3 regions of the Paenibacillus sp. 1SOY10 genome follow, and region 2 is predicted to be linked to each of the others. Evidence: riboswitches for the same ligand, from Rfam matches in the RefSeq annotation. Region 2 holds a riboswitch; each other region holds the start of a gene.
What was found. Region 2 has a riboswitch for cyclic di-AMP ahead of AC1VOR_RS14925 (APC family permease). Riboswitches for the same ligand answer to the same signal wherever they lie in the genome.
Positions count from the first base shown of each region.

Region 1: another riboswitch for cyclic di-AMP. It lies ahead of AC1VOR_RS22620 (ubiquitin-like domain-containing protein); the one in region 2 lies ahead of AC1VOR_RS14925 (APC family permease).
Region 3: another riboswitch for cyclic di-AMP. It lies ahead of AC1VOR_RS22845 (C40 family peptidase); the one in region 2 lies ahead of AC1VOR_RS14925 (APC family permease).

Region 1 covers NZ_JBXENK010000017.1:45,570-49,784, forward strand. Annotated here, with positions in the region: gene rnmV (ribonuclease M5) at 1-453, opposite strand, end outside; gene AC1VOR_RS22620 (ubiquitin-like domain-containing protein) at 598-1,734, opposite strand; cyclic di-AMP (ydaO/yuaA leader) riboswitch at 1,998-2,211, opposite strand; gene AC1VOR_RS22625 (TatD family hydrolase) at 2,426-3,202, opposite strand; gene AC1VOR_RS22630 (HD domain-containing protein) at 3,216-4,215, opposite strand, start outside.
Region 2 covers NZ_JBXENK010000005.1:208,914-213,128, reverse strand. Annotated here, with positions in the region: partial or broken gene AC1VOR_RS14925 (APC family permease) at 1-1,427, opposite strand, end outside; cyclic di-AMP (ydaO/yuaA leader) riboswitch at 1,532-1,705, opposite strand; gene AC1VOR_RS14920 (threonine aldolase family protein) at 1,883-3,007, opposite strand; gene AC1VOR_RS14915 (cation-translocating P-type ATPase) at 3,173-4,215, opposite strand, start outside.
Region 3 covers NZ_JBXENK010000018.1:28,102-32,316, forward strand. Annotated here, with positions in the region: gene AC1VOR_RS22835 (M1 family metallopeptidase) at 1-967, shown strand, start outside; gene AC1VOR_RS22840 (hypothetical protein) at 990-1,820, shown strand; cyclic di-AMP (ydaO/yuaA leader) riboswitch at 2,042-2,178, shown strand; gene AC1VOR_RS22845 (C40 family peptidase) at 2,183-2,674, shown strand; gene AC1VOR_RS22850 (GNAT family N-acetyltransferase) at 2,869-3,375, shown strand; gene AC1VOR_RS22855 (c-type cytochrome) at 3,538-3,900, shown strand; gene AC1VOR_RS22860 (4a-hydroxytetrahydrobiopterin dehydratase) at 3,995-4,215, opposite strand, start outside.

The sequences.
Region 1 (4,215 bases), on a different contig from region 2:
GTTGCAATATCCGATACCGAGTAGCTCTCCCAGCGCCTTTCTTCGCGCGGCTGCCTGCGGATGAACGATGAGTCCCGCCGTAATCAGGTCTTCCCAGGCGATGATAGGCTCCACCCCTGGCACTTCGTTATGCAGGCGCGCCAGCGCCGTACGAATCGCCTCTGGCGTGGCATTCTCCACACCGATATCCCCTCGCTTCGTGGCCTCCGCTTCAGGTAAGAAGGCATGCTTGCACCCGGGCACCCGAGTTGCCACGATCTTGCGAATCCGTTCTCCAGCGTGATCGGGATCGGTAAATATAATAACGCCCCGGCGTTCTTGCGCCAGAGCAATCTTCTTAAGCGTAGTCTCGTTGATGGCTGACCCGCCCGTTTCAATCGTATCCGCTTCAACGGCCCGCTTGACGGCTACGGTATCATCCCGGCCCTCCACCACGATGACTTCCTTGATCATCCGGGTTACCTTCTTTCCATTTGCCTCTACTACAACAAAAAGAAGAGGATTCTCATCCTCTTCTAATCCACTGTCTTTATCATCATCCTGAATACTTTGTGTACATATTGTATCCCACTTCCTCCGCATTGTAAAACGGAGAAGCTAGTTTAATTCCGGCTTCGTCGGGCCGATGACATATACGGTACGACCTTTCTTACGGCCAAAGTTTTTAGCCGTCTTCAAGCTGTCGTAGTAAACGTCCATTTTATTTCCCTTGATGGCTCCGCCGGTATCTTCAGCCTTGCGGAACCCGATTCCTTCAATGTAGACCCACCAGCCAAGCGGAACGACGGATTTGTCAACGGCAATCGTTCTGCCCTCCGTCACGCGAGTGCCGGAAGCTGTACGAGTGCCAATTCCTTCTTGCTCCGAAGAGTAGGCGGTCAGCGTAACATTCTTAAGCATCTTTTTATATTTAAAAGAGACACCGTTCTTGGTGGCATTGCCGCCAATGTTCACAGTATTTGCGCTGCGGCTGATGCTAGCCGACAGAACGGCTGTCGGTTCTTTCGTGCCTACGGCCACGACTTTAGGCTGGGCCTCCTTCGAGACCTCCTTGCCAAGCCAGCGCTTGGTCACGAATACTCCGTCCTCATAGGTTTTCTCGATGTTGTGAATGACCATGCCCTCACTGCCAGGCTGAACGACCTTTGTCGTTCCCTTCAGCAATTCCTTATCGGATGTCTTTACGACGTTAAAAGGCACAGCTTCTTCGGTTTGTACCAAATGCTTGCTCACCCGAACAATGGTGATTCCTGCGTCCGAGTCCAACTTGCGATCCAGGGCAGGTGTTACCTTATCATCTTGATTCAAAGTGACGCCTAGCTCATCTAGCACATCTTTGACCTTCTCCTTGGTAGTGAAAGTCGTTTTTGTCTCTCCGTCCACACTCACCTTTACCGGAACCGCCCGCACAATGACGACACGGTCGCCATCTTCCAGCATGCTATCTAGCGGACGCGATAATGTATCTTTGGGATGCAGATTGATGGCCTGTTCATCCAGCAGGTCAGCAACGCTGTCTTCCCGGGTTTCCACTGATTGGACATTACCGTCGACAACCAGGGAGATTTGTTTATTTTGCTGGCCATACAGCCATATGAGGATGATGATGATTACCGCGATGGTCAGAACGCCGACGAGCGCAACCTGACGAATATTTAACTGCTTCCATCGCAATGCGTAAGACATGCTGGATGAGCGTGATTCATGGGTCTCCTCTTTGCGGAAAATGCCCATATCTTCCGTCCTCCTTACATAGCCTCGCCGTCAAGATCGATGCACAATTACATTTGACGCGACTACATTCTTGATTTACGAAATGCGGCTCTTGCTCACGTGCATTTCGTATCCTTTCCCAGTCTGCCCTGCGGGTGTCACCTCCTGTTTATCAACAGTATGATGACCCTACTACTTTTATTCAAAACAAAAGAAGCCTAAAGAAAGAGTTAGAGGAACTCCTTCGTGGCTTCCTGATGGTCTTGGTGTAGTAGGCTGCACGAGTTACCTCTCTTGATACGCTTACGAGGTTAGCTGTCGGGTTAGGACGAAAGAGAGCCGCCCCTTCTCAGTACATTCGCTCATGGCGCAATGACCTCGAATTCACCCCATAGACCCTGATAAAGAAATCAAATACGAGCGCAGTTGGCAAATTCGCCGCTAGTCGCTTGCATTGGTTCCCCCGTTCTCCATTCGGAGATTCAGCGAGACTGGTTCATGGAATCAAGCATCGAAGTGATCCAAATTTCAAGTGTTCGAAACGGATCAAAACGATCACTGAAAAAATTCTATCCTGTTTCGATGCATGTTGTAAAGGACGAATCAACCACGTTTTTTTAAATAAATGGTTAAAAAAATGTAATTATATCCGTTTTAATGGTTAAAATGTATTAATCTTTCCGAAATCCTCGCTTTTTCATCCGTTTATCTCTCAAATACTCGGAATACCAAATCGTTCCAGTGCATTTCGAGTGGTAATTTGGGCAATTTCCTCAAAGGTTAACCCTTTTAGCTCGGCAGCCATTTCGGCAACCAGGCGTACATGAGCAGACTCGTTTCGTTTACCTCTAAATGGATGAGGAGTTAAATAAGGGGAATCCGTTTCGATCAATAATCGGTCAATAGGTGTCTTTGCCAATACTTCTTTCGGCTGCTTTGCATTTTTAAACGTAATGGGTCCGCCAAACGACAAATGAAATCCCAAATCCAGACACATTTTGGCAATTTCCCAACTGCCAGAATAAGAATGCATAACACCTCCCACTTTATGAGCTTTTTCTTCGCGCAAAATTTTGACGACGTCCTCATGAGCATCACGATTATGAATGCAAATCGGCATGCCGAGACTGCGAGCCAGCCCGATTTGCTTGCGGAACACCTTATGCTGCACCTCTTTAGGGGAGGTATCCCAATAATAATCCAGTCCGATCTCACCGATAGCGACTACCTTCTCATGCTTGCATAATTCAGCAATCCAGTCCAAATCTCCCTCTTGCATCGTAATGGCATCCTGAGGGTGCCACCCTACCGCAGCATAAATGAAGTCATAAGACTCGGCCAACTTCATCGTTGTCGGGATCGTCTCCCGGTTAAACCCGATGTTAATCATTCGCGTAACCCCTTGTTCTACGGCACGCGCAATCACTTCCTCACGATCTTCGTCAAATTGGGTTGCATCCAAATGCGTATGTGTATCAAATAACATGATGTCCTCTGACCTCCTAAATGCGTTGTTTAAAAATTTGCGCAACTTCACGGGGTAACTGATCCATGACAGCGCATAACTTATTGTCGGGATAATACAAATGATATTTCCCCCGATGCAGTCCGCTAATCGACCTGACAATATCGGACACCTCAGAGATTTCCCGCAACTGCTCTTGGCGGTCCAGTAACAGGATTTGCTTCTCCCCAATTCCCTCGTCCGGACGGAACACATCATAAGGTAGATCCGTTGGAAAATCAATTTCCATATCGTAATCGGGATTTAATCCTACCTGTTCGAAAGCGGTACGAATTTGTCCCAACATTTCCAGATCAATCGTCTCAACCTCTACATATTTATACAATTTCCGATTTAAAAACCGGATACACAAATCACTAAGCCGCTCATCCGCTTCCCGAGTCCATTGCATGAAGGCCGTTTGCATCAATGCCTCGTCCAACTGCAGGTAATCACGGACGTTTATATTTCCATCGAAGAGGCTGGGGAGCGGATAGGGCAGGAATGCAAATTTATAATGATCCCGATATAGTTCTTTCGCCCGGCGCAGAATTTGGCGGAGTATAATTTCTGAGCTGCGTGTTACCGGATGGAAGTAAATCTGCCAATACATTTGATAACGGGACATCAGATAATCTTCCACCGCATGCATTCCTGACTCCTTCACTACCACCCTTCCTTGGAAAGGCCGCAGCATTCGCAAAATTCGGTCCATATCAATCGTACCGTAGTTCACCCCTGTGAAATAAGCATCACGCAGCAGATAGTCCATTCGATCCGCATCAAGAGGACTGGATACCAGATTAACCACAATCGGATTATCATAATCCTTGCGAATGACGGATGCGACCTTCTCTGGAAAATCAGGAGATATTCGGCGCAGTACACTACCTACCTCGGTATCCCCCAGCAAAATTTTGCAAGTCCAATCCTCATGGTCCATCTCGAAGGCCTGCTCAATGGAATGAGAGAATGGCCCATGGCCCAGATCGTGCAGT
Region 2 (4,215 bases):
ACGATCGTGCTGCCCTTCATGACGGGCTTCTCCACATCCATGGAAATCCGTAGCTGCTGAGCAATGTTCAGATAATGACGGTGAATCTGGTAGAACAGAAACATCACCAGCGGCAGGAAAATGAAGACTACCCACACATGCGAAAATTTGGTGATGATAAAAATCAGCGTAATCCCGAGCGTCGTGAGCATACCCACTGTATTGATTGCAAACCGGAGAACCCAGCCCTTGGGCTTGAGCTTCAGTCAGCGGATCATCATTCCCAGTTGGGACAAGGTGAACGGGATAAACACCCCCACAGCATAGAGAGGAATCAAGCTCTCCGTATTCCCGCCAAAGCCAATGACCAGCAGAGCAGAAGTCACGCCCAGGAAAATAATGCCGTTAGAGAAGCCAAGTCGATCTCCGCGCACCATAAAGGCATGCGGCATATATTTGTCTTTGGCCAGCATGAACGCCAGCAGCGGAAACGCCGAGTATGCCGTGTTGGCTGCCAGGAACAAGATCAATGCGGTAATGCCCTGGATGACATAGTAAAGCGTGCCCCGACCAAAAGTAGACTCCGCGATCTGCGACACCACAGTAGCCTGCGGATCAGGCTTGATTCCATACCAATATGCCAGCAGGCTAATGCCGATAAACATCGTGCACAGAATGATACCCATCATTGCCAGGGTAGCCGCTGCATTATGGGCTGCTGGCTTCTTGAAGTTCGGGATGGCGTTGGACACCGCCTCTACTCCAGTCAAGGCCGAACAACCTGAGCTAAAGGCCTTCAATAGCAGGAACAGGCTGATGTTGGATACGGTAGCCTCCACCTCCGGCGTGGCGGCATGAATCCCACCCATGGCATACTTGACCACTCCAGAACCGATTAACACGAAGATCGCAATAACAAACAGATATACCGGCACGGCCAGCACAGAGGCCGATTCCGTCACACCGCGCAGATTCATCAGCGTAAGCAGTGTAATCATGATCAGGGCAATCAGAACCCGGTGATCCTGTAGTACCGGAAAGGCCGATATAATCGCATCCGTCCCGGCAGACGAGCTCACCGCTACGGTCAAGATATAGTCAACGAGCAACGAACCCCCGGCAAGCAGTCCGGTAGACCGTCCCAGATTATCCATGGCCACGATGTAAGCCCCACCCCCGGAGGGATAAGAGAAGATCGTCTGCCGATAAGACAGGATCAGTATGAATAATAGCCCAAGTACGGCAAAGGAAATCGGAATCGAATACCATAGGGCGGAGAACCCCGCCGCCATCAGGACCAGCAGGATTTGCTCAGTTCCGTAGGCTACAGATGACAGTGCATCCGAAGACAGGATGGCCAGCGCCTTCAGCTTGCCCAGCTTTTCCCCCTCAATCTCCCTACTTTTCATCGGCCGTCCAATGAGCACCCGTTTGACTTTGTTTACCATCTTATATCCCCTCTTCTAGCTCCAAGTTGCCAATCTCCCGCCCCAATGACAGCAGAAAAAAGCCGCAGGAAAGTTGGACTTTCCCGCGGCGTATAGCCACGACAATTCCCTCTTTCGGACGCTTACGGAGTTAGCTGACGGATTCGGGCACGAAAGCAGCCCTACCCCGGGATGGCAAACAAGCCAGCCCAGCGATTCACCCCTGAAACGGGCCAAGCACGGCCCCTTCCGATGGTTCCCCCGTTTCTGAATTTCACAGAATTCAGCGATCAGGTATTTGTCATTTAATTACTACTGCTGAATCATACTCCCTCCGCCAGGAGGGTGTAAAGGCAGGTTAAAGGTCAAAAGAAGAAGGATTTGTATCAACTGGATTCAGATAAGCGTTTACACGCTCTTCCCTCGTCGATTATTTCGCACAATCAACGAAAATCACGTTCTTACGCCATTCTGTGTTAATGCAATTCATGGTCTTCCCGTTCCAACTTCTGATTCAGCAGCCGGAACGCCAATTGCAGCTTATCCTTGGGAACCTCGGCATACCGATCACCCACGCTCACCTCAAAGCCACAGCCGCCGCTCATCCGTTCCTTGACCATAGGCGTCAAGCCGACGCCTGTCTCCCGGTATACCTCAAGCAGAAGCTGCTCCAGTTGCTCCTTGGGCAGATCTACATGAACATGGAACATATTGGACACAGGAACCTCCGGCAGGGTGCTGAAATGACGGCAACGATTATAGAGCTGAGCTAGCTCCCGCGCCTGTCGGTAATATTGTTCCATCTTGCCCACTCTTAATTCGTAATAATAATCTGCACTAAGAAAATAAGGATACAGGCTGATCAAATCCCCACCGTGACGCCGTTTCCATACCTTGGATTCATCCACCCATTCACGGTCCCCGGCCAGAATGGCTCCGGCAATTCCGCCAAGGCCCTTATAGAACGAGATATACACACTGTCGAACAGAGCGCATACCTCCTCTGCTGTTTTCTCATAGTAGGGAAGAACCTCAAAGAGGCGTGCACCATCCAGGTGCAGCTTGATTCCACGCTGCCGGCAGTAGGAAGAGATGGCTTCCAATTCGGCAAATGCAGGCAACTGCCCGCCGATTTCGCGCTGTGGTAGTTCCAACAGTAGACAAGCGATATCTTCGTCCATATTCCGGACATCAGCCAGACGAATGAGACGATTCGCGTCCGCAAGCAGCACAGGCTGTATTCCATGCAACTCCTTCAATCCGTCCTCTTCATGAATCTCCAGGTGACAGAGAGGATGGTAGGCCACCCGCTTTGTCCCTTTCTGGTCGCACCACATTCTAAGCGCGATTTGCTGCGCCATCGTACCACTAGGAAAAAATACGGCCGCTTCCTTGCCCAATACGCCCGCCATCTTCGCTTCGAAGTCCTCGATGGCCTGTCCTTTCCCATACATATCGCTGTCCAGTCCACCGCTCACCTTCTCCAAGGCTTGCTTCAACACATCCACATTCCGCTTCCCATGCCCCGGCACTTGATATACCGTGCGTTTGAATGCGTCCGCCAAGGACTTCTTATCCAGCTTTCCCTGATTGTCAGCCATCACTTGTTACTCCTCTCCTATTCCTATCCACTAATCATTTATGTTTAATTTAAGCTTTATTATAGCGAACTCCGAGGAAGATGGAATAAATCGATTTAGAAATAATGACAAAAAGTGCGCAGGCCTTTTCACCCGCGCACTTGCATCCACTTACCCGCAACACGATTACGCTGACGCTCCTCTTCTCATCCGTACAAACACCTTAATGATTTCGTTAAGAATTAACGGAATCAAGGCAAGGACGAATACCAGGCCCCAGTCCGGCAGGCTCAGGTTCTGTACCTTGAAGGCAGCGGCCAGGAACGGAATGGAGATCGAAGCGTATTGCAGCACCAGACCTGCGATAACCGCACCAACCAGCAGCTTGTTAGAGAACAGGCCGACGGCGAAGATGGACTTTGTAGCACTGCGTTTGGAGAACGAGTAGAACAACTGGGACGCGGCCAATACGACAAAGGCCATCGTCCGGGCGTAGGTCATAGCCTCTTCCGAGATATTCGGAGAACGCAGGCCATATCCGTGCTCAGCCAACCCGACGTAGAAGGCAACCAACGTTAATGCCCCGATCAGCAATCCGCCAAGTACCGCTTGCAGCGCCGCACCTCCAGCAAAGAAGCTCTCCTTGGGGTTCCGTGGCTTGCGCTTCATGACATCCTTCTCACCAGGGTCAACGCCCAAGGCAATTGCCGGCAGCGTGTCTGTCACCAGGTTAATCCAGAGAATTTGGGTAGCCAGTAGTGGCAGCGGCCAGAAGAACAGGATCGAAGCCAGAATCGCCACGATTTCCCCAAAGTTACAGGCTAACAGGAAGGTAACGGTCTTGCGAATGTTGGCGTAAATGTTCCGTCCTTCCCGAATGGCCTGGACAATCGTCGTAAAGTTATCATCGGTCAAGATCATGTCACTGGCACCCTTCGACACATCCGTCCCGGTAATCCCCATGGCGACGCCGATATCGGCATTCTTAAGTGAAGGTGCGTCGTTCACACCGTCTCCCGTCATGGAGACAATGTTGCCCTGGGCCTTGAAGGCCTTGACGATCTTCACCTTATGTTCTGGCGAGACACGGGCAAATACGCGAATGTTGCGAATCTTCTCGGCAAATTCCTTGTCAGACAAGGTATCAATCTCTGCCCCGGTCATGCTCTGCTCCAGGGAATGAGCGATGTCCAGTTCCTTGGCGATCGCGACTGCCGTATTCCGGTGAT
Region 3 (4,215 bases), on a different contig from region 2:
GGTGGCTCTGGCTAATTTCAGTGAGTGGTACGGGCGTTATCCGTACTCCACCTTGTCGATCGTGGTTCCCCCGGCGGGGGGCAATGGTGCCGGCGGTATGGAATACCCCACCTTGGTCACAGCCTTCGGCGCTCGCGGCGATTCCCCGGATTATGATGAGCTTGAACGCACCGTCATTCATGAAATTGCTCACCAGTTTTTTTACGGAATGATCGCTAGCAACGAATTTGAAGAAGCTTGGCTGGACGAAGCCTTCGCTTCCTATGCCGAAGATAAATTAATGGAACAAGAATTTGGCATTGCCCCGAACCTGCCTATACAATCAACGTTGATCTCTGCTCCCGAGTCCCTGACGCAGCCTGCTTGGGAGTATGCACCAGGAGATGGTTACGCCCGCAATGTCTACTACCGGGGCAAATTGATTCTGCTGGATATTGAACGCCAGGTGGGTAGCAAGACCATGAAGCGTATTCTCAATACCTACAGCTACAAGTACCGATTCAAGCACCCGACCACAGCCGATTTCCAGCGGATTGTCGAACAAGTAACGGGACGAAGCTGGAAGACTTATTTTAACCAATATGTATTTGATGATAAAATGGCCGACTTCTCCGTGGACGACATTCGCGTAACATCGATCCAGCAAGACAAGGGTACTTTGTATGAGTCAGCCGTAACGTTCTCACGCAAAGGAGCCACACATCCGAAGGTGCCCTTATTATTCACCTTCACGGATGGTCATACCGTACGCAAAGAGTGGAATGGTGAAGATCATCGACTAGAGCTTAAGCTCCAGTATAAGGCTCCCATCGACTGGGTCCAAATTGACCCCGAATATACGCTGGTAGTAGAGAATAAGCGAATTAACAACTACCTGAAAGCAGACATTCCGAAGCCGCTTCTCTCCCGCTCCAATATGAGCGTCACCAAGTTGCTGGAGGCAGTCCTAGGTCTATTCATTTGGTAGGCATCTATAAAGGAGGGATGAAATGAGTTATGTCCGTCAGGGTTTTACCGCTCTCAAGAGTCAATTCCTCTCAGTGATTGTTCTATTTCTCTACCAGTTGCTATGGGGACTGCTTATATATCGGCTTGCTGATACCGCCATTACCTCTCTGTTACAGAGGTACCCTAATCCGCCACCCACACCTCTTGCGAAAATATTGTTCCTGCTGGAGGGGCAAGTCAATCTGTGGAGTCATCCCGATGTACAACGGTACCTCTGGCTGCTGGCCGGCATGATTGTACTACGACTTCTTCTCACCCCTTTTATTCAAGCCGGTATCCTGTATGGGCTTACCCCGTCTGAGGAGCGCGCATCTGGCTTCCCGTTGTTTCGGGGAATGAAAGAGTTTGGTAAGCCGGTCTTGCTATTCTATATCTTGGAGCTGACTCTGGTTCTGCTGCCGGCCTTGTGGATCATCCCCAAGTTATGGTCCCTATGGCCAGGTCTGCTGAGTGCCGCAGATCATTTGCCTATTTGGCTCACCGGACTAGGTCTCCTGCTGGGCTGGTTCCTGTACGGCTGGGTCGTTCGGCAATGCTTGTTATTTATTCAGTTCGGCTATCTATTTAAATCCGGAGCATGGAGCTCCCTGCTGGTGGGCATTCGCCACCTCTTGCAAGGCTTAGGCATAGCTCTGATTCTTGGCTTCTCCGCGCTCGTGGTATTCCTGCTCATGGGCACCGTATCCTGGATCTGGACCGGTCTGCTCGCATTAATCGTGCAGCAAACCTATCCTTTCTTTCGCTGCACTTTTAGAGTTTGGCAGGTTACCTCTCAATTTCAACTTTGGAGAGCAAAAACACAAAAAAGTTAAAATTTCTTTACCTTCTCCAAACCCATAGGGCACAAGGACTTTGCAAGCTGGCAAAGTCCTTTGTGCTCTATTTGTTCTCTTAATCTTGTGAATTAAGCATTGCCAAAATATACTACCCTCTGCTACAATAACAGCAGGCAATTTAAGTAACAGTTTTGTAATTACTTTTGTCATCTTTGGTAGCATCACGTTGCCATCTGCCATTAAGGCAAATTTAGGTGTGAAATCAAAAGCCGAGTTCCCTTCACCGGGGAAACGGGGGAACCACTTTGGGTGAATTGATCTCGCAATAGAGGGATCATAGGGGACCTTCAACCGAATCCTTAAGCTAACCTCGTAGGCACTGGAAGGAGCATAACTTCTTGAAGAAGCGTTTAACCGTAGCAGCAGTAAGTTTTGCATTGCTTTTCACCCTCGGAACAGGTAGCGCTTTCGCGGATTCCAAACTGAACACCGCGATTGATGGAGCTCTTGGTACCGACTATGTTGCCGGCGGAACCTCAACATCTGGTTTCGACTGCTCAGGATTTACTATGTATGTGTTCTCTAAAATTGGCATCAAACTTCCTCATCAATCCGGATCACAATATAAGATGGGAACGGCCGTAAAGAAAAGTGAACTCATTGCTGGCGATTTGGTATTCTTCAACACTTCTGGTAAGGGAGTCTCCCACGTAGGTGTCTACGTAGGCGACGGCGAATTTGCTCATGCTTCTACTTCTAAAGGAGTTATCATTAGCAAATTGAGCCAGAAATATTATGCAGAACGCTATATCGGTGCTAAGCGTATCATGAGCACTGACAAGTATGAAGAAGTGACCGGCGATGCTGCCGAGCACGATGATGTTGAATAGGTACTAACATTCAAACCCGTGGAGATGTTGATTACAACATTCTCGCGGGTTTTTTATTTGCTACACTTCCCAGTCAGAAAACGCTAACCCACTCCGGTAAACCTTTACAAGCCCGACAAATCCCGTTATTGTGAGGGTACGAGAATATTCACGGTCCTGTCACCTCATACATGCCGGATTAAAGGAGAGGCAAAATGGATAAACCAATCATTCAATTTCAGATTGCACCGATGGAAGAAGCTCATGGAGCCGAGATTTGTACCTGGCATTACGATTCTCCTTATGATATCTATAGCTGGCTGCCGTGGGAACAAATGAAAGCGCTCGATGTAGAGTTCGGGAATCCTGTGATACGAACTGAACAGTATATATCCGTTCTGGACCAAGACGGAAGCCTCGTCGGGTTCGCCCAATATTTCCCCTTACAAGGTGTTACCCGTCTGGGTATAGGTTTGAAACCCGAATTATGCGGAAATGGCTTGGGTAAGTCTTTTGTGGAGGCTATTGTCGCAGAAGCTCGAAGACGCAAGCCCGACAACGAAATCGATTTGGAAGTGCTCACCTGGAACACTCGAGCGATCCGGGCTTACCAGAAGGTAGGCTTTACCATTACCGATTTGTACGAGAAGATGACTCCGGGTGGGGTATCTAAGCCATTCTATTGCATGGTGTACAAAGGCGATTCCACTTCAGCTCAGTAACTCAAGCTAACATGATCATCTCGACCGATGATTCGCTATGAACTAAAGCACATTCCAACACGAATTTAAAATTCATTCGTTTCCAAATTTGTCACAAAGGCTATGAACGGGCAGTTTGTTCCGTTATAATAATAGGTAGCTGACATAGGAGGGACGATTGAAATGCAAAAGTGGATCATGAGCGGTTTGTTCATTATAGCAGGCGCTTTTGCCCTTGTACTCATGTTTACCTTACCTAGCCGAGAACAAACTGAAGAAGAAGCCAAGCCCCCGCAATTGCCCGAAATTACGATGAACGCGGAACAAGCCGAAACTCTGGTCCGGGCTAACTGTATTAGCTGTCATGGCGACCAGCTTCAGGGTGGAGCGGGCCCGGCTCTGGACAAAATCGGGGCCCAACTGACAACAGAAGAGCTATATTCCATCATTGCCAAGGGAAAAGGCGGCATGATGCCTGCGTTCAAGGATCGCTTGCAGGATGAAGAGATTGCGAACGTAGCCATGTGGCTTGCGGAGAAGAAATAACGGATAGACAAAACACCCCCACCAAGGTGTAATGCCATTAAGTGAAGTTCATCTTAATGACATTTTCACCAAGGTGGGGGTGTTTGCTTTGGAATCAGGACATCTTCTCGAAGGCCTCATTGTATTGCTGTGCCTCTTTGATATCAACGGCTGTAATGCCCCCATCTTCCCATGAGGTTAATCGAAGAGTGACTGTCTTGTAATCAATTGTGATAAAAGGATGGTGATTGAAAGCCTCGGAAATTGCCGCGACCTCATCCACAAAGGCAATCCCCTTCATAAAGCTGGAAAATGTATATTTACGGAAGATCCATC